DNA from 2 places in the Sporosarcina sp. Y838 genome. Region 2 is predicted to be linked to the other one. Evidence: a T-box and tRNA genes for the amino acid it is inferred to sense, from the RefSeq annotation. Region 2 holds a T-box; the other holds one or more tRNA genes.
The links. A T-box is a leader RNA that pairs with one kind of tRNA and senses whether it is charged. The one in region 2 lies ahead of pheS (phenylalanine--tRNA ligase subunit alpha), so its partner is inferred to be a tRNA-Phe.
Positions count from the first base shown of each region.

Region 1: it has a tRNA-Phe gene. The T-box ahead of pheS (phenylalanine--tRNA ligase subunit alpha) is inferred to sense a tRNA for this amino acid. The anticodon was not compared.

Region 1 is NZ_JBXCJD010000020.1:40,766-51,386, reverse strand. It holds tRNA gene AC1TO4_RS17000 (tRNA-Asn) at 35-109, shown strand; tRNA gene AC1TO4_RS16995 (tRNA-Ser) at 114-205, shown strand; tRNA gene AC1TO4_RS16990 (tRNA-Glu) at 226-300, shown strand; tRNA gene AC1TO4_RS16985 (tRNA-Val) at 388-463, shown strand; tRNA gene AC1TO4_RS16980 (tRNA-Met) at 532-606, shown strand; tRNA gene AC1TO4_RS16975 (tRNA-Met) at 698-772, shown strand; tRNA gene AC1TO4_RS16970 (tRNA-Asp) at 776-851, shown strand; tRNA gene AC1TO4_RS16965 (tRNA-Phe) at 991-1,066, shown strand; tRNA gene AC1TO4_RS16960 (tRNA-Thr) at 1,080-1,155, shown strand; tRNA gene AC1TO4_RS16955 (tRNA-Tyr) at 1,170-1,254, shown strand; tRNA gene AC1TO4_RS16950 (tRNA-Trp) at 1,298-1,371, shown strand; tRNA gene AC1TO4_RS16945 (tRNA-His) at 1,398-1,473, shown strand; tRNA gene AC1TO4_RS16940 (tRNA-His) at 1,510-1,585, shown strand; tRNA gene AC1TO4_RS16935 (tRNA-His) at 1,621-1,696, shown strand; tRNA gene AC1TO4_RS16930 (tRNA-Gln) at 1,707-1,778, shown strand; tRNA gene AC1TO4_RS16925 (tRNA-Gly) at 1,783-1,857, shown strand; tRNA gene AC1TO4_RS16920 (tRNA-Cys) at 1,866-1,939, shown strand; tRNA gene AC1TO4_RS16915 (tRNA-Leu) at 1,978-2,058, shown strand; gene AC1TO4_RS16910 (SRPBCC family protein) at 2,167-2,619, shown strand; gene AC1TO4_RS16905 (RNA polymerase sigma factor) at 2,943-3,488, shown strand; gene AC1TO4_RS16900 (hypothetical protein) at 3,442-4,341, shown strand; gene AC1TO4_RS16895 (B3/B4 domain-containing protein) at 4,480-5,181, opposite strand; gene queG (tRNA epoxyqueuosine(34) reductase QueG) at 5,229-6,368, shown strand; gene trmL (tRNA (uridine(34)/cytosine(34)/5-carboxymethylaminomethyluridine(34)-2'-O)-methyltransferase TrmL) at 6,386-6,859, shown strand; gene AC1TO4_RS16880 (hypothetical protein) at 7,182-7,484, shown strand; gene AC1TO4_RS16875 (NCS2 family permease) at 7,522-8,823, opposite strand; gene AC1TO4_RS16870 (aldo/keto reductase) at 8,983-9,807, shown strand; gene AC1TO4_RS16865 (RluA family pseudouridine synthase) at 9,902-10,621, opposite strand, start outside.
Region 2 is NZ_JBXCJD010000005.1:51,013-61,633, forward strand. It holds gene AC1TO4_RS08570 (hypothetical protein) at 1-239, opposite strand, end outside; gene pheT (phenylalanine--tRNA ligase subunit beta) at 518-2,929, opposite strand; gene pheS (phenylalanine--tRNA ligase subunit alpha) at 2,942-3,979, opposite strand; T-box leader at 4,021-4,252, opposite strand; gene AC1TO4_RS08585 (TrmH family RNA methyltransferase) at 4,313-5,077, opposite strand; gene sspI (small acid-soluble spore protein SspI) at 5,169-5,381, shown strand; gene argF (ornithine carbamoyltransferase) at 5,618-6,574, opposite strand; gene AC1TO4_RS08600 (M42 family metallopeptidase) at 6,722-7,810, opposite strand; gene AC1TO4_RS08605 (diaminopimelate dehydrogenase) at 8,013-8,993, opposite strand; gene AC1TO4_RS08610 (hypothetical protein) at 8,983-10,119, opposite strand; gene AC1TO4_RS08615 (MFS transporter) at 10,283-10,621, shown strand, end outside.

The DNA.
Region 1 (10,621 bases), on a different contig from region 2:
AAAGAACATACTTACTGTATGATCTTTATATTATTCCGCAGTAGCTCAGTGGTAGAGCAATCGGCTGTTAACCGATCGGTCGTAGGTTCGAGTCCTACCTGCGGAGCCATTTAGGAGAGCTGTCCGAGTGGCTGAAGGAGCACGATTGGAAATCGTGTAAGCGGCTAACGCTGTTTCAAGGGTTCAAATCCCTTGCTCTCCACCAGAATTTACTTTCATAATAATGGCCCCTTGGTCAAGCGGTTAAGACACCGCCCTTTCACGGCGGTATCACGGGTTCGAATCCCGTAGGGGTCACCAATGCTTTTTCAAAACGAAGTTTTGAAAAGAGTAATCCATAAGTACTTTAAACGAAGTTTTAAAAAGAGTTTATCAATATTTTACCCAGGAGGATTAGCTCAGCTGGGAGAGCACCTGCCTTACAAGCAGGGGGTCGGCGGTTCGAGCCCGTCATTCTCCACCATTAAGTTTTTTAAGCAGATCCACCGCTTAAATAAACTTCCATATATTTACTTATATAAATACTATTGTCGCGGGGTGGAGAAGTGGTATCTCGTCGGGCTCATAACCCGAAGGTCGCAGGTTCAAATCCTGCCCCCGCAACCAAATTTTATTGTGAATACAGCCTTTTATACACAATTCTTGTACAATAGAAGGTTCAGGTTCATATACATTTATTGATATTTTATATTGTTGTCGCGGGGTGGAGAAGTGGTATCTCGTCGGGCTCATAACCCGAAGGTCGCAGGTTCAAATCCTGCCCCCGCAACCAAATGGTCCCGTGGTGTAGCGGTTAACATGCCTGCCTGTCACGCAGGAGATCGCCGGTTCGATCCCGGTCGGGACCGCCATTTTTTATATTAAAGGTTTAGAATAAGCAAGCAGATAGTTGAAGCAATCGAATATAGGATAGAACGTATGTAGTTACGTGACTGACCGAATGATTGAATTAGACATAAAGGTGCATAGCTTAACAAAAGCCAAACATGTGGCTCAGTAGCTCAGTCGGTAGAGCAAAGGACTGAAAATCCTTGTGTCGGCGGTTCGATTCCGTCCTGAGCCACCATTTAACTTAATATGCCGGAGTAGCTCAACTGGTAGAGCAACTGACTTGTAATCAGTAGGTTGAGGGTTCAAGTCCTTTCTCCGGCACCATATACACCTATTGTGGTGGGGTAGCGAAGTGGCTAAACGCGGCGGACTGTAAATCCGCTCCCTACGGGTTCGGCGGTTCGAATCCGCCCCCCACCACCAACTTTTTTTAACATGAATTATGTGTTGAAATGAATTTCCATTTAGGGGCATAGTTTAACGGTAGAATAGAGGTCTCCAAAACCTTTGATGTGGGTTCGATTCCTACTGCCCCTGCCATTTTTTTAATTCAACTTATTATTTTGGCGATTGTGGTGAAGTGGTTAACACATCGGATTGTGGTTCCGACATTCGAGGGTTCGATCCCCTTCAGTCGCCCCATTTTTTACACTTTCTCAAATCAAAATAAACATCATGGCGGTTGTGGTGAAGTGGTTAACACATCGGATTGTGGTTCCGACACTCGAGGGTTCGATTCCCTTCAGCCGCCCCATTTTTATATTTTTTCAATTCAAATGAGATATCATGGCGATTGTGGTGAAGTGGTTAACACATCGGATTGTGGTTCCGACACTCGAGGGTTCGATTCCCTTCAGTCGCCCCATTTATCTTTTTGGGGTATAGCCAAGCGGTAAGGCAACGGACTTTGACTCCGTTACTCGTTGGTTCGAATCCAGCTACCCCAGTTTTGCGGAAGTAGTTCAGTGGTAGAATACGACCTTGCCAAGGTCGGGGTCGCGGGTTCGAATCCCGTCTTCCGCTCCAATTTCTACGGCGGCATAGCCAAGCGGTAAGGCATGGGTCTGCAACACCCTTACCACCGGTTCGATTCCGGTTGCCGCCTCCATATTTTATTACTACAGTATGGAAAATGAATATTACTATGCCCGAGTGGTGGAATGGCAGACACGTCGCACTCAAAATGCGATGCCGCGAGGCGTGCCGGTTCAAGTCCGGCCTCGGGTATCATATGGAAAAAACACAACTTCGGTTGTGTTTTTTTATGCTTACTTTTAACTACTGTGGTATGGTTTTTCTAAAGTGATTGAAAGAAAATCGGGTGGAGGAATCAATATGCCTTTAATAGAACATCAGCAGTTTATTCATGCCCCTATTGAACGCTGCTTTGATCTTACACGTGATGTGGATATTCATACTCGTACAACAGAAAGTACGAAAGAGAAAGCCGTGGGTGGCATTACGACAGGTTTATTGTCGGCTGGGGATGTTGTCACATGGGAAGCTGTTCATTTCGGTATAAAGCAAAGGCTGACTGCAAAAATAACAGTAATGAATAGACCCTATCTGTTTGAAGATATATTGGTGAAAGGCGCCTTTCACTCTTTCACACATATTCATGAGTTTATTGAAAAGGATAATGGCACTCTGATGATTGACAGATTTCAATATACATCACCTTTTGGACTGATTGGTGTTATAGCAGATAAGTTGTTCTTGGAAAGCTATATGAAGAATTTTATCATGAGTCGGGCTATAGCTCTGAAGGATATTGCAGAAAGTGAGTAACGGGTGTTTCGTCACGAAAAGGTGACTTGATAAATAAGTATTGAATTTATCTACTATATAAATTGAAATCAAGAATTCCTTCCAACCCGCTTCGACTAGACCTTTTAGGGCACCTACGCTCAGGCTATTAACCGGATTCAATATTTAAACTAATATAGTGAAAAAACTCCTTTTACCAAAACTTTTTTTAAATTGGTAAAGGGAGTTTTTTGGGGGAAGAAATAGGCGAAGTTTCATTCTAACCTTTGAAGTAACATGTCTTCTTATTTATCTGTAATAATTTACATAATAAATCGTCTAATAATTAAAGGGGGGGAGATTGTGTGACGAACCATAAAATCGAGGAGTGGTTTCGACTGTACGAAAGGGATATCACGAGTTTCCTAACTTACTATACAGGTTCACTGGACGTCGAGGACCTTGTACAAGAGACCTTCATGATTGCTATGAAAAAGATGTCTAGCTTCAAAAATCAATCCCATCCGAAAACGTGGTTGATTTCAATCGCAAGGAACAAGGTCGTCGATGAATATCGCAGAAGGAAAGTATGGGGGAAAATCAAATACTTATTTTTCCGTGAGCAAAGACATTCAAATGAATTGGAAGACCAAACAATTCAGAACCAGGAGATTATCCAATTATACAAAGCAATTCATCAACTTTCTCCGCGATATAAAGAAGTGGTAATACTTAGGGGCATATTAGAGCTAACGCCTAAAGAAGTGAGTGAAATACTGAAAAGTAATGTGAATCAAGTGAATGTCACGTTTCATCGAGCGTTAAAGAGACTAAGGGAAATACTTGTGGAGGAGGGCTATGCTAATGAAGAGGGTGGAGAACTTACAAGAAAATCTGAAAAACCTTCCTAAATACACATTGAATGTAGAACAGAAAGAAAGAGTCAGCCTGGCTTTGAAAAGGAGGACGAAATCTAGAAAGAGAGCACAATTTGTTAACCCTATCATTGTATTCACTTTACTATGTGCGACTGTATTTGTTCTTGCCCTATCAAATAATTGGTTTTATGAACTGAGACAGTCGTTTCAGCCTCAAGTCGAATTTACATCGGGAGAAGCGGAAACCTTCAACTTAGCAGATAGTAATTATCAAGTGACTGGAATTGAAGGTAAGGTGGGAATGTTATTTAACGAGAAATTTGTTGCAGAAGATGCTAGAAGAGGAGCAAAGATGATGCTCTACTTTTGGGGGGATGCGTCAGAACTCGCAGGTGAAAATTACACAGTTGAAGCTAGAAATACTTACAATAAAAAGATTACAATGTCTGAAGGGATTTTTGATGGGTTTTTATTTGCTGAAGATATTCAACAGATATTGACTAGTTTTCCACCATTTCCGACAGAGGGTGAATGGCAACTTTCCTTCCTTGTGAATGATCAATTACTAGAGGAATTCACAATTGAAGTCCTTCCACCATTTCCAAAGACCGAACATTATACTTTGATTAATCAACCAATGGAACTTAAAGTAGGTGAGGAGACTGAAATCACAATTGAAAGTTCAGTGGATAGTGGGAAGGAAATAGAAGTGAAGTTACTGAATAAGAAAGGAAGTATAGTGTCTGAACATGTTTTTGCCCAAGGCGGCAGCTATATTGGAGCGGGTTCATTTATTTATCACTATCAAGGGAATTTAAAATTACCAGAGCATGGCACCTGGACATTACTCATCGATGGTGAGAAAACAAAGCCATTCAAAAATTGAAGCTAAAAAAATCGCTCCTTTCCGTCGATGCGGAAGGGGCGATTTCCATTATGGGAGATCAGATTATACTACATTGGGGTTGACCATTGCAGTTAGCTTGGTAGCTTTTCGGTTCATTCCCCTCAATTATAAACACTATCAGCCTACTTCAATAGATGTCTGTTCCTTATGTAAAACATAAGAACGAACGTCTCCGCCGCTAAGGCTTGTGAACATATTTCCACATGCTCTCGTCAGTTCAAAAGCTTTAGCCGCATCCATGGATGGGCGTAGAAAGTAGATATGCATTGCTTCAGTCGTTTCTTCAGTTACTGCTGTTCGGATTGAATCGACATAGGGACTTCCAAATGAGCTATAATCATCTTTCAAGAGTATAATGTCTTTTAACGAATTGAAACGGCCATTTAGCCCATCATATCCATCATCGTTGGTACCTGTCGTAACCAATACATCACCGACGATTTTTTGGAAATCATAGATGCCCATTGGAATTGAATGCTGCAAGGATAAGAAGTTGTTTAAGTCGACGGCATTATGGAATGGGTTAATGAAGTTTTCCTGTTTGATCCGACGCATAAGTGCTTCTGAAGAATTGCGGTAGCGATTTGGATCCGCGCCAAGTGTTTTCCATATCGTACGCCATTCCTTAATAGCGGGTAAATCAGTAATAGATTTATCCTCAAATTCAAAGAAAAGTTGCTCTTGGAATAATTGCAATTTTCCTTTTAACATTTGAGGCGATTCTGACACTGTAATTTTGGTATAATGGTTAATGCCCAATTTTAAATCGGGCACGGCTTCTAATAGGTCTTTCGCTAATTTAATATTCAATAAATTCACCCTTTATATAGTTTAATTCAATAGTAGCATAGTGGAGGTGATACAGTGTGAATGCTGTTCTAGTGCAACAGTTGGTGAGGGCTTATGCGGAGTCGATTGGGATTGATAAAGTCGGTTTTACAACAGCTGCACCATTTCGTGAATTGAAAAACCGCTTGAAGCGCCAGCAAGATCTTGGCTTTCAGTCGGGTTTTGAGGAAAAAGATTTAGACAAACGGACTGAACCTGGACTTCTGCTAGATCAAGCAGAGAGTATCATTTCAATAGCTATTGCGTATCCATCCAAAATGGCTGATTCACCGAAAGGGAAAAAAGGGGAAAGAAGAGGAATCTTTTGCCGTGCATCCTGGGGTACAGATTATCATACGGTTTTACGGGAGAAGTTGGGACTTCTTGAGAAATTTATATTGGAACAAGTACCCACCGCTAGAGTAAAGTCTATGGTCGATACGGGGGAACTTTCTGATCGTGCTGTTGCAGAACGAGCAGGCATCGGTTGGTCTGCAAAAAACTGTTCAATTATTACACCGGAGTTTGGTTCATATGTATACCTAGGTGAAATGATCACGAATATCCCATTTGCGCCAGACGTTCCGATGGAAGATGAATGCGGGGAATGTAGACTCTGTCTTGACGTATGTCCAACGGGTGCTTTGATTCAAGGAGGGCAGTTAAATGCGCAGCGTTGCATTGCTTTCCTAACACAGTCGAAACTCCCAATCCCGGAAGAATTTCGGATGGAGTTTGGTAATCGAGTGTACGGGTGTGATACATGTCAAACGGTATGTCCGAAAAATAAAGGTAAGCATAATTTACATCAGCACGCTTTCCAACCGGACCCTGAACTGGCTAAGCCGCTTCTTCAGCCGATTCTTAAGTTGTCGAATCGTGAATTTAAAGAGAAGTTTGGCCATGTATCAGGATCTTGGCGCGGAAAAAACCCGATTCAACGAAATGCAATCATTGCACTCGCGCATTTCAAGGAGGAGTCTGCGGTACCTGAATTAATCAGTATGCTAGAGAATGATCCGAGGCCCGTCATTCGTGGTACGATTGCTTGGGCACTTGGTCGAATTGGTTTGGAAGAAGGACATGTAGCTATTAAGGAAGCATTATTGAAAGAGGAAGATCCGGAAGTGCGCGCTGAATTAGAAAAGGCGGCAAATAGCTGGAAAGAAAGAGTTTAAGTGGAGGAAGTGTTGAAATGGCAATACATGTAGCATTATTTGAACCGCTCATTCCTGCAAACACAGGGAATATTGCACGGACATGCGCGGGAACAGGAACAAAATTGCATCTTATCAAGCCACTCGGTTTTTCGACAGATGATAAAATGTTGAAACGGGCGGGGCTTGATTACTGGGAACATGTAGATATTACGTATCATGAAGGAATTCGTGAATTATTTGCAGATAATCCCGATGCCCTGTTTTATTTTTTGACGAAGCATGGAGATAAACCTCATACTGCTTTTGATTATTCAAATGTTTCACAAGATATATTTTTCGTCTTTGGAAAAGAGACGAGCGGACTACCTGATGACGTTTTACGTGAAAACGAAGATAGATGTCTTAGGATTCCAATGAATGATAATATACGGTCACTCAATTTATCGAATGCTGCTGCTATTCTTATTTATGAAGCACTTAGACAGCAAAATTATCCAGGACTGGCATGAAAAAACGGGACAGCCAGAAGGCATGTCCCGTGTATTAATCATTATTTTCTTTGACCAGGTATCTTAACTTTACCAGGCTTATCATCGTATCCACCTGTAAAAATTGCAGATAGGAATGCGAAGCAAACACCTATAATTAGAATTACTGTCATGATAGGTACCTCCTGTAAATTCATTAGTAGCTTTATTAAGTATACCCTATTTTTATTGGAATTGAAACGACCGTCTGGAAAAATTGTGACAGAGCAGAGAATAGTGAAACTTTTTGTTCGCTTGTCCGTATATAACATAACGACTAAAACGATATGGAGGTAAGATATATATGAATTGTTCTACAGGAATGAAATGGGTAACAGCAATTGCTGAAGGGTTTCTCGCAATTCCACTCATTGGGGGAGCTTTTGTCATAGGTACTGGCTATTCGGCACTTGTCGTCATGTTTGTACTACACGCAATTACGTTAATTCTTTCAATCCGTGAGATGCAAGGCAAGTCTGCATCGATCCTAGGTCTTGTAACAAGCGTAGTGAGTGCCATCCCACTTATAGGCTGGTTCATGCACCTACTGACTGCAGGAGCGCTCTTACTATCGGCAATCACTTCTAGCCGCAGAGTAAAGATATAAGAAAATGCGCTTCCGCCTAAAAACGGAAGCGCATTTTTTAATGTGGTAAAAAGAACAGTTGATAGGTGAACAGTACTGCGAAAATATACAACAGCACAGGAACTTGTTTCCCTTTCCCCTTAACCACTTTTAAAAGCGGGTAGGTGATGAAGCCTAGTGCAATACCTGTCGCAATGCTTGAAGTAAGCGGCATCGTCAGAATAACTAAAAATGCCGGGAATGCTTCATCGAAAGAATCCCAGTCTACATCTTTGACAGCGCCAATCATCAGACTTCCGACAATGATTAAAGCAGGAGCGGTTATCGCTGAGACACTCGATAACGAACTTACGAGCGGACCAAAAAATGCCGCGACAAGGAATAGAATTGACACTGTCAGTGTTGTCAAACCTGTCCGGCCACCTACTGCTACGCCAGAGGAAGATTCAATGTAAGCTGATGTAGGGCTCGTTCCAAACATGGAGCCAAATGTCGTTGCAATAGAATCTGCAAGTAATGCATGACGTGCACGTGGTAGCTTGTTTCCTTTCATCAGGCCAGCCTGTTTTGCAACGCCAATCATCGTACCAGTTGTATCAAACAAGGTCACGATAAGGAAGGCAAAGACGACACCATACAAACCGTGTGAGATAACATCCCCGACTGCCGTAATGGGATTCCAGACTAAAATACCCTCAGGTAAATGAGGCATTTTCCATAAAGCGCCTTCAAATTTAAGCTGACCTGTAAATGCTGCGACAATTCCCGTCAAAATCATTCCGATGAAAATCGAGCCATAGATATTCAGCGTCATAAGAATTATCGTAATTAGAAGGCCGAATAAAGCAAGTAGAACCGGTGGTGAGGTGAGGTCGCCAAGCTTAACAAGATTCGCTTCATGTGGAGCAACGAGTCCGGAGAGCCGTAAACCAATAAAGGCAATGAATAATCCTATCCCGGCCGTAATTCCCAGTTTCAAGCTCTCGGGAATGGATTCGATTAATTTTTCGCGGAAAGATGTCAATGATAAGAGAACAAATAATAGTCCAGCAACGAAAACTGCGGAAAAAGCGGTCATATAATCGAGTTGTCCATCAGAGGCAAGAATAATAGATGTGAAATAAGCGTTCAATCCCATCCCAGGAGCAATCGCAATTGGATAGTTGGCGAAAAGGGCCATCCAGAGTGTACCAACAACAGCCGCGATAATCGTCGCAATGAATACTTGTTCGAACGGTACACCTGCGTCAGCAAGTATAATGGGGTTAACAATGACGATATAAGCCATTGTTAAAAAAGTAGTCATACCGGCTAATAGTTCAGTTTTTACTGTGGTATTATTCTTTTTTAAATGGAACAACGTAATTCTCCTTTCAAAATACGAACGAAATGAGGTTCAATTACAATAATATTCGTTTTTACAATTAAATTCAACTCTGACTTTTAATCAGGGAATTCGTACTATTCGAATGACGCTTGTACAATTAGTAGTATAAAGGTTAGAAAGGGGAAATACACAATGTCAAAACGATTTACTGGAACAATTGAGCTTGGAAATGGTGTGGAAATGCCACAATTAGGTCTTGGTGTTTATAAAATGACAGAACACGAGCAGACGGTCGAAGCAATTTCCTATGCAATCGAAACTGGATACCGTGCAATCGATACAGCGGCCATCTATGACAATGAAAGAGAAACAGGAGAAGCTGTTCGACATTCCGGAGTTCCAAGGGAAGAGCTGTTCATTACATCAAAAGTTTGGAATACGGATCAAGGATATGATGATACATTGCGTGCGTTTGAGACTTCCTTAAAGAAATTGAACTTAGATTATTTGGATCTCTATTTAACACATTGGCCAATCACTGGAAAATACACGGATACATATAAAGCAATCGAACGACTATATGATGAGAAGCTCATTCGTGCAACGGGTGTTTCCAATCATCACATACATCATCTTGAAAAAATACTTGTTAAAGCGAATGTTGCACCAATGGTAAATCAGATTGAACTTCATCCACATCTGACGCAGGAACCGCTACGTATGTTTTGTAAAGAGAACGACATTGCTGTCACTTCTTGGTCTCCGCTAGCACGTGGGAAATTGCTTATGGAACCAACACTTCTTCAAATTGGTGAACAATATGATAAAACCGCTGCACAAGTAATTATTCGTTGGCATCTGCAGAATAATCTTATCGTCATACCCAAATCAGTGACGCCTGAACGAATTCGGGAGAATAGTGAAGTTGCCGATTTTGAACTAAGGCCTGAAGAGATGGATTCGATTAATGCACTAAATCTCGACGAACGAACGGGAACTGATCCGGATACTTATTAAGTTGAAAATGGACGAGCGTTTTGAGATTGGCATCTGTCAATTGACCTTATAATACAAAAAAAATGCCATGGAGAAACACCCTCCATGGCATTTTTTACATATCTTTCATTTCAACTAGTGTCTGTTGCTCTGTAAATGGATGGATGAACGATACTGCAGCTGCAGTTAATCGATAATTGCCATCTTCCGTTTCACTGCCATCGTATAATGTATCGCCTTTAACGGGATGTCCAAGATGAGACAAGTGCACACGAATCTGATGTGTGCGTCCTGTTTCCAGTTCAGCTTCAACAATGGACGTATCTTCTTTGCGCTCAATGAGTCGAAAGTTTGTAACAGCAGATTGTCCTGACGTTGAGACCAAACGTTTCGCTGGATGATGTCGATCGCGTCCGATAGGCAGTCTGATTGAACCTTTAGGCCTTTTCAGGTATCCGTCTACTTCTGCAATGTATTTTCTGCTGATGTCGTTATTCTCAATCATCCGGTCGAAAAGTGCTTTCGCAATTGGATGCTTCGCAATAAGGACGACACCGGAAGTACCTTTATCGAGACGATGGATATGCTCAGCATATGTACCGCCATTGCTTTTTATATACGCCATGACAGCGTTCATCAGTGTACCGGTTTCACGCGGTCCATCGGGATGGGTTGAAATGCCGGCGGGCTTTACGACTGCGAGGATATGTTCGTCTTCGAATAACACAGTTACGTCGACTTCTTCGTCAGGAACGTATGTTGATGCTGCGTCGGGAAAAGTGAAAACCAACTCTGTACCAGAAACGAGGGGTTCCCGCCAATCATCGACAGGCTC
Region 2 (10,621 bases):
CGGATGTAGTATTGATAACCCTTACAAATTTGCTCCAACTCTTTCTTATCTCCATTTATTTCCTCAATAATTAATTCATCTAAAATCGTAAACCCTAGTGAAACGGGATAAATTTGCCCAACCTCAATATTATAAGGACATACAAATGAAAAACCTGTAAATTGAACCCCTCCAATTTCAAGGCATACTTCCTCTTCAATAAGTGGATTTAATCTTTTAACCATTGCTAAATACTTCATTCCTAGCCCCTCACTTTTCACTCTACTGGAGTAATTACTGGGATATTATCACCATTTATTGTTTTCCGGAATTTTTTACCACTTTGTGTATGGTACGTAGTTATTTCACCATTTCTATTTGGCACAGAAGGGATATAGTTCAATCCCTTCTCAAACGACTAATAACCCCAGGGGCTGGCGCCTGAAGTCTAGACACCGCTACAGGTTGAAAAACTTATACTTACCTTTAAAAAATAGCGGTACACAGAATCGAAATTCTGTGTACCGCTTTTGTTTATTTATCCGCGAAGCAAAGCTCCTGCTTCTGTTGTTAATGCGTTCAATACTTTGTCGTGCGCTTTGACGACTTCTTCGTCCGTCAATGTGCGCTCGGAATCTGAATATGTCAGTGAAAATGCAAGTGACTTCTTGCCATCTTCAACATTACCCCCTTCATACAAGTCGAACAATCTGATGTCTTTCAACAATTTACCGCCAGCACTTTGAATAACGTTTTCAAGCGTACCTGCTGATGTATCGCTCGAAACGACTAGCGCGATGTCCCTTGAACTCGATGGGAAACGTGGAACCGGAACATATAGCAATTCATCCGTTTCGATAGAAAGGATTTTAGCAAGGTTCATTTCCATGACATATGTGTTTTTCAAATCGCGTTTTTTCTGTTCCGTTGGATGGATTTGACCGATTAAACCAATCCGTTCACCGTTATAGAAAATGTTTGCTGTCCGCCCAGGATGCATCCCGTCAAGAACAGTTTGTTTGAATGACAGACCTTCAGATAGACCTAGACTGTCCATCATGCCTTCGACAATCCCTTTCAGGACGAAGAAGTCTACCGATTTTGTTTCAGCTTGCCATGCATGGTCGACCCACTTGCCAGTTATAACAGCTGCAACATGTTCCACTTCCTGTGGAAGGCCATCTTCTTCTTCTCCAAGGAAAACCGATCCCGTTTCATATAGTGCCACCGAATCCATACGGCGTGCAACGTTATAAGTCGCTGCCTCTAGAAGATGAGGAATGAGACTTTGACGAAGTATACTGCGATCTTCACTCATCGGCATCAGAAGCTCTGTAACAGGTGCTGTTTCAAGCGCGTAGCTTTGTGCCTGTTCCTTAGATGTCAATGAATACGTCAGCGCCTGGTAGAGTCCTGCGCCTTCAAGGAACGCTCTAACTGTACGACGTTTCGCCTGATATGGTGTCAAGCCACCCGGCGTCGATTCCGTCACAGGAAGCGTCATCGGAATCAAGTCATAGCCGTACATCCGAGCAATTTCTTCGATAATATCTTCTTCAATACGCAGATCCTGCCTGCGAGTCGGCGCGTCGATTAGTAGTTTGCCGTTCACCGCTTCTGTCGGGATTTGCAGTCTTTCCAAAATCGCCAACATTTCTTCCAGAGGTATTTTCATACCTAGACGGTTGTTAATATAATCCGGAGAAACAACAATTCGTACAGGCGTTTTTTCGAGTTCATCGATAATAACGGACCCTTCTAGCACTTCGCCGCCCGCAATTTCAGACATTAATTGCGCGGCGCGTTCTGCTGCGGCTGTAACTCGATTCGGATCGACTCCTTTTTCAAAGCGCGTACTTGCGTCACTGCGAAGCCCAAGCTCTCTCGACGTACGGCGGACAGATCCCGGTGCGAAGTAAGCCGACTCGATGACAACAGTTGTCGTTCCGTCATGCACTTCAGTATTTAGCCCGCCCATTACGCCGGCAAGCGCCACTGGTTCTTTACCATTTGTAATGACAAGTTGGTGCGCTTCAAGCGTCCGTTCAGTATTATCCAATGTCGTGAATTTCTCGCCTTGCTCTGCAAGTCGGACAGCGATTTCTCCTGTTCCAAGACGATCGTAATCAAAAGCATGAAGCGGCTGGCCGTATTCCATTAGGACAAAGTTCGTAATGTCGACAACGTTATTATGTGGACGTACGCCTGCAGCCATCAAGCGATTTTGTAGCCATAACGGTGATTCTGCAACCTTGACGTTTTTTACAACTTTCGCGACGTACATCGGATTGTCTTCTTTTGCATCAATGCGCAATTTCAGCACATCTTCCGCTTTTTCATTTGAAGCCGTGTAGTTAATTTCAGGAAGCTGAATTCCTTGTGATAAAATCGCGCCAACTTCATAGGCAACACCAATCATGCTAAGTGCGTCCGAGCGATTTGGCGTCAAATCGAATTCAAGTACTTGATCATCAAGACCAAGTAGTGACAGTGCTGATTCTCCAGGTACTGCCGATTCAGGGAGTACGTAAATGCCTTCTGCATAGGCTTTCGGTACAAGCTTCCCTTCAATTGCAAGTTCTTGAAGCGAACAGATCATACCGTTCGATTCTTCACCGCGTAGTTTCGCTTTTTTAATTTTCATGCCGCCTGGCAGTACAGCGCCCGGGCGTGCAACAATTACTTTTTGTCCTTCTGCAACGTTCGGTGCGCCACAAATGATTTGTGTTGTTTCTTCTCCAACGTCCACTTGGCAGATGCGCAATTTGTCCGCTTCCGGATGCTTCACACATTCTTTAACATATCCAACGACAACGTTCGTCATTCCGTGAGAACGATCGATGATTGAATCGACTTCAATGCCGGAGCGTGTAATTTTCTCCGCAAGATCCGCAACAGCAATACCCTCTATATTTACATACTCACTCAACCATTTTGTAGATACTAACATATCAATTCCTCCTTAAGCTTCCGTCCGGTGGAATTGCGATACAAACCGCACGTCATTCGTATAGAAATGACGGATATCTTCCACACCATATTTCAACATTGCAATTCGTTCAGGTCCCATACCGAAAGCGAAACCTGAAACGACAGCCGGATCATAACCAGCCATTTTCAGCACGTTCGGGTGTACCATTCCGGCACCCAAAATTTCGATCCAGCCCGTTTTTTTACAAACGTTACAGCCATCTCCGCCGCATTTGAAACAAGAAATGTCCATTTCAACAGATGGTTCCGTGAATGGGAAGAAGCTTGGACGGAGACGAATTTCACGCTCATCGCCAAACATTTTCTTCGCAAATAAAGAAAGGGTTCCTTTCAAGTCGCTCATCCGGATATCTTCTCCGATGACAAGCCCTTCGATTTGTGTGAACTGATGTGAATGCGTCGCGTCATCACTGTCACGTCGGTACACTTTACCCGGGCAAATGATTTTAATCGGTGCGCCGCCTTTTGCTTCCATCGTGCGAGCCTGTACAGGTGACGTATGTGTACGAAGAAGTATATCTTCGGATATGTAGAACGAGTCTTGCATATCGCGTGCAGGGTGGCCTTTTGGCAAGTTCAGTGCCTCAAAGTTGTAATAATCTTTCTCAACTTCGGGACCTTCGGCGATTTCATAGCCCATGCTAATGAAGAAGTCTTCGATTTCTTCAACTACACGTGTTAGCGGATGGTGATTCCCAGTTCTTGCTGGACGTCCAGGCAATGTGACATCAATTGATTCTTTTTCAAGCTGTTCATTGATTGCCAATTCCTCAAGTTTCACCATACGGTCTTCCAGAACTTCAGTTACCTTTTCGCGGATGACATTGACGAGTGCCCCCATCTTAGGTCGTTCCTCGGCAGGGAGTTTTCCCATCCCTTTCAGTAAATCAGTAATTGGCCCCTTTTTCCCTAAATAGGCAACACGGACTTCGATTAACGCTTTAACATCTGATGCAGCTTCAATTTTTGCAAGCGCCTCATCTTTCAACAGTTCTAATTGTGCTTCCATTGCGATTCTCCTCTCGAAAATAAAAAAAACCCGCCCCTTATAAAAGGGACGAGGACGATTTCGCGGTACCACCCTGATTATCATACCAAAAAGATATGATCACTCAAATCGGAATAACGGTCCGGCACCGGCTCACCTTTACAGCTTTCGCTGGTCCCGGCGGCAGCTCACGGGGTGAACTTCGACACTCATTTACCCATCTGCGCTTTCAGTCAAGGCGCAGACTCCCTTTCGGCTCATGTGTTGTTTACTTTTCCCGATCATCGCTTTTCATTTCTGTTCATAACCAATAGTATACCCGATTATGATTTGTACAGCAACAACCTGCAATTTTTACAGTTTGGAGTACGTATAGAGTAAGATTCCAGTCGCAACCGCAACATTTAACGATTCCGCTTTGCCGTACATTGGAATTTTGACTGTGTTGTCCGCCATTGCAAGCAATTCAGGATTGACACCGCTGCCTTCATTTCCAACGATCAATGCAAATTCAGCTTGCGGCCAAATATCGGAGTGATTCACAGCATTTTTTAATCCTGTCCCCAAAACTTGAATGCCCGCTTCTTTCGACTTAGCCGTCCATTCAATAAGATCACCTTTGACGATCGGGATATTGAAATGGGAGCCTTGCGCAGACCGTACTGTTTTCGGATTATATGAATCAGCAGTCCCTACCCCAAGAATAACTGCATCCATTCCAGCAGCGTCTGCCGTTCGTATCATCGTACCGACATTACCTGGATCTTGGACAGCGTCAATTAATAAAAGTTTTTTCCATGCTGTATAGTCCTCTTCAGCGTGCACCGGCTGACGGCAATGTGCATAAATGCCCTGCGACTGTTCCGTCTCAGATATTTCTTTCGCAATCGCTTCTGTTATTTCAACAAGCTTCACATCTTCAATAGACCATCCTTCAGGAATTTCAACACCGTCACGGGTGATTAACGCGAGAATTGTCCCATCACTTTTCAATGCTTCTTCAACGAGATGAAAACCCTCGACAAGGAATTCTTTCGACTGATCGCGTTCTTTTCGTGTTGTAACAAGCTTTTTCCAATGTTTCACAAGTGCGTTTTGTGAGGATTCAATGCGTTTCATATATTCTTTACCGCCTTTTTCTTTTCAGTGTAACAAATGACGGTATAGTTGGCGATATTTGTGTCCAAAATGAGTGTGGGAGGTTGATAAAATGGATTTTCAAATAAGAGATGCGATTACGGCAAACATGACGAATAATACAGCGGATGATATCCGTAACGTTGTGGAAGATGCCATCAAGCGAGGTGAAGAACACCTGTTACCAGGCCTTGGGGTGTTTTTTGAAAAGCTGTGGAATAGTTCAGGTGAACAGGAAAAAACAAAGATGGCCGGAGAACTAGCACAAGTATTTTCGGCAAGTTAAACTTTGTAAAAACTTCGTGTACAACTGTCACCCGCACAATTTTCTAGGATGGCATTTGGATAAACATAAAGCCGCTCATTCATTGAGCGGCTTTAGTATTTTAAAACTAGAAATTTCACCAAATCCTTCACGGAATAATTTCATTTATTGATCAAACATATTTTCAGTTTACCATTAATTTTGAATGAATCAGCAAAAAAGCCCAGACAACAAACCTGGGCTTTTAAGGTATTTAATTATAACAAAGATGCAAGTACCGCTTTTTGTGCATGCAATCGGTTCCCTGCTTGTTGGAAAACATATGAATTTGGACCATCGATAACAGAAGTCGCTACTTCTTCTTCACGGTGAGCAGGTAGGCAGTGCAAGAACATGTAATCCTTTTTCGCATGAGCCACCAAACTGTCGTTTATTTGAAACTCTTTGAATGCTTCGAGACGTGCGGCCGCTTCTTCTTCTTGCCCCATACTCGTCCAGACGTCAGTATAAACAACATCTGCATCTGTAACAGCCTCAACAGGATTCGTCGTTTCAAAAACACTTCCACCATTTTTTACAGCAATAGCTTGTGCTTTCACTAAAAGATTCGGATTGTATTCAAATCCTTTTGGTGTTGCGACAGCTACATGCATACCCATATGTGCTGCGGCAATGACCAGGGAATGTGCTACATTATTTCCATCCCCAATGTATGCTAACTTCATTCCCTCTAATGACCCTTTCACTTCCAAAACCGTTAGTAAATCTGCTAATGCCTGACATGGATGAAAAATATCCGTCAAGCCATTGATAACTGGAACCGAAGTATGTTGTGCCAATTCTTTCACCATTTCATGTGAGTTCGCACGAATCATGACGCCATCTAAATACTCAGACAGTACATGACCAGTATCATAAACCGATTCCCCACGCCCTATTTGCAAGTCGCGTGCATTCATGAATATCGCATGCCCACCTAGCTGGATCATTCCCACTTCGAATGAAATACGTGTGCGCGTTGAATGCTTCTCAAAAATCATACCGAGTGTTTTTCCCGCCAATAAATTTGGCATCTTGCCAGCTGCCATCTCTTTTTTCATAGTATCCGCTTTATATAATAGATACGCTACCTCATCACGCGTATAGTCCAGTAGTGTCAATAGATCTTTCCCTTTTAATCCTGCCAATATTTTAGTTTCGTCCAAGTCAATCATCACCACTTCTTCATCCCCTATCGTTTATTTCAATTGGTATCTCTGATTATATGTATGCATAATTATAAAGTCAAGTGTATCTTTATAGATGTTCATGAATAAAAAAGGCTTAAGCCATTTTACTGGCCTAAGCACACCTTTTAAATTTTATTCGAAAGTGATTTTATTTACAGTATCGCGGTCTAATTTCTTTATAACTGCGACAATCAGTTTCACCGTGTTTTCATAATCGTCTCGGTGTAGAATGCCCGCATGCGAATGAATATATCTTGTTGGTATACAAATCGCAAGTGATGGTACACCCTTTCCAGAAAGATGTATTGAACCCGCGTCCGTCCCACCACCTGGAATTGTTTCGAACTGATATGGAATACCATTTTCTTCAGCGGTATCGACTACTAGCTCACGCAATCCTTTATGTGAAACCATTGAAGCATCGAATAATAAAATTTGTGGACCATCGCCCATTTTTCCCGTCGCTTCTTTTGAAGTGACACCTGGCGTATCGCCAGCGATTCCTACATCAACTGCAAAACCGATATCCGGTTGAATTTTCGTTGCCGCCGTTCGTGCACCCCGCAGCCCAATTTCTTCTTGTGCAGCCCCGACGCCAAAAACGATATTCGGGTGTTTTTCGCCTTTAAGCGCTTTCATAACATCGATAGCGATTGCGCAGCCGATACGGTTATCCCATGCTTTTGCAAGGAGGTATTTGTCATTTTTCATCACTGTGAATTCAAAATAAGGCACTACCATATCTCCGGGCAGAATACCCCATTCCATTGCTTCTTCCTTTGAAGTTGCTCCGACGTCAATGAACATATCTTTAATATCGACAGGTTTTTTACGTGCTTCCGGTGATAATATATGCGGAGGTTTTGATCCTATAACACCTGTAATTGTATCGCCTTTGCGTGTAACGATTGTCACGCGCTGCGCAAGCATCACTTGTGACCACCAGCCTCCAACGGTTTGAAACGACAGGAAGCCTCTATCATCTATTTTAGATATCATGAATCCGACTTCATCAAGGTGACCAGCAAGCATGATTTTAGGTCCATTTTCTTCGCCCGTTTTCTTCGCAATCAAAGATCCGAGTCCATCCTGTTCGATTTCATCCGCAAATGGCGTTATGTACTTTTTCATCACTTCACGGGGTTCACGTTCATTTCCTGGAATCCCTTTAGCATCCGTTAACTCTTTTAGCATCGCTAATGTATCGTCTAATTTTGTCAATTACTTCGCCCTCCTAAATATGTCCCTATGAGTAGTATATGCGAAAAGTGAAGTGTTATCAAAAAACTAGGTTTTAATATATCCTTAAACAAAAATACCCCCCAACCAAAAGTTAGATTGAGGAATTTTAGTTTACATCAACTATCAAAAGTTCATTTTTTGGACGTGTATATAGTGAATTTCCTAGGTGGCTCTAGTGCTATTATAATAACTCTTTACGCAAATCGGCAGCGCTTTTTGGTGATAGTAAACCAGGTGCAATATCAAATACTGTTTTTGCGCCTGTTTCACCTTTCTCATTCAACCTGTAAGCTGCGCGTGCGTATGCAACGAGTACACTTGAAGTAAATTCGGGATTGCTACCCAGTTTTAGTGAATACTCCATTACTTGTGTATTGCCAACACCTGTCTTACCGCTACGAATTACAAAACCGCCGTGTGGCATTGCCGAGTGGTCCTGTTTCAATTCTTCTTCAGTGATAAAGGTAACAGTCGTATCGTAATCAGAGAAGTAGTCTGGCATTGTTACAATCGTGTTTCGCACTTCTTCAGCGTCAACGCCTTGTTCCAAGACCACATAGCATTCACGCGTATGTTTCTCACGCGTCGACAATTCTGGTAACGAACCATCCCGCACTCGATCGACTGCATCTGAATCAGGAATCGTATATTGAACAGCACCTTTTACACCATCAATTCTTCTGAGTGCGTCGGAATGTCCTTGACTTAACCCTTTGCCCCAAAATGTATACGTTTCTCCTTCTGATAATACTGCTTCACCGAACAAACGATTGATGGAAAATAAACCCGGATCCCATCCGACGGAAATGATCGCGGTCTTACCATTCGGTTTAGCCGTTGCATCAACCGATTCAAAGTATCCTGGAATTTTTGCATGCGTATCAAAACTATCGACAGTATTGAAGAGAGCAGAAAGAGCTGGTCCTTGTTCCGGTAAATCATTTTTTGATCCTCCGCAAAGAATTAGGACATCAATATCTTCTGTATAATTTTGGATGTCAGACATCATATGAACAGGTATATTGCCATTCAGCAGTTTAACGTCCTCTGGCTTCCTCCTTGTAAATACGCTTATCAGTTCCATATCGTTGTTTTGAGCAATCGCGTATTCAACACCGCGGCCTAAATTTCCATAACCTGCAATTCCGACTCTAATTGTCATCGTTTTTATTCCCCTTTCGATCTAATGCTTTCAATTTCAGCAATTTACTATATAAGTTTATCTCTTTATTCGTCATCTTTCTATATAACTCATCTGCTTTTGCTAAAAAACATTCATCAATCAAGACAAATCCATATCCAGTGCCGCTTTGTCTAATCAAAGGAAGTGCTTCATACTTTAATGGATATCCGCCATCTTCTCTTAAGAACCCTTTTAATGATTTCATATATTTCATAATGGCACTATGAAGTTTTTCATTTCTATGCATCGGTTCTGATGATGTAAAGACGAATGTCGTTGATTCGCCATATGGACTGCTTCCTTCTGAATTCGCTGCATGTTCTGCAACCCATCCTGTAAAACGGCCATTGTCGGCCAATTGAATGATTTTATCAAAAACCGTACTTAAAATTTCATTTATCATAAAAGACAAGTCTGGTTCTTCTTCTATCAACTTTTCATTATCAAAGTGCATGACCCATCCTGCAGTCGTCATTTCACGATCCAAAACTGTTTCAATTTCAATATACGGACCCGGATTTCGTGACTCGTCATGGTACAGTTCTGCAAGAGTGATTTGCATATCATTCTGCACGGACTCCGGAATAGTCATAAGCATTTGCTTGTCTATCGTCACTAAATCATTTACTACTCTTCCAAAATAAAACGGAATTTCTTTCTGTATGCTTATCAATGCTGAAGCCAATCTAGACTTTTCATCGTCAGCACGAATATTTAGTTTAAATGGAATCGTCACCACATGACCAACGCTAGTCCAAATAACTGCTTCCATAAAAATCGCTTCGATGGATGAATACGCATGCTTCACTACAATTCCCGCTTTAACGACAGAATCCGCCTCAAAGTGATTTGTTTGAATAAATATTTCAATTGAAGTATCAGATGCAATATGTGCAATTACTGGTGATCCTAAATTGAATGATTGGTGAACATTCATATATTCAGGTTTATTCAAATCGGCAACTTGGCGTTCTGACAAATCCCTAGCGTAAAAAGGCTCGTAGTAATCCTCCAATTCCAGTTCAACAAAAATATACTGTTTTTCAATTTGCGCTTCATTCTTTGTATTATCTTGTTTGCTGAAAAGTTTTTTAAGGAAACTCATTCATTTCTCACCTCTTTTTCTATCAGATCTAAGCGTAATCTTATCGCTACAGTTCGTATAATGGCAAACCAAATGGATTGTTCACAATCTATCCTTTTCCCCTTAGCTCAAACTAATGCTAAAATATAGAACGGTATCTATATAATTGAAAAGAGGCTGCATTATGCGTGGGTTTGTTTACCTCATTGTATTTTTCTCGTTTTTCGACTTATTTTCACAACTTCCCGTTATGAGTCCATTTGCATTATCACTTGGTGCTACGCCATTCCTGGTAGGACTTGCGGTAGGTATCTATTCATTTTCTAACACAATCGGGAATGTCATTTCAGGTTTCATGACCGACAAACGAGGTCCATTCCTCATACTAGTACTCGGACTTTTTGCGACGGCGATTTCTCTCTTCCTCTACGCGTTTGTTTCTGGGCCGATGTCACTGCTCGGGGTGCGATTCGTTCATGGTTTTATGGAAGGACTAATTGTTCCCGCAGCCTTCACTTTCCTA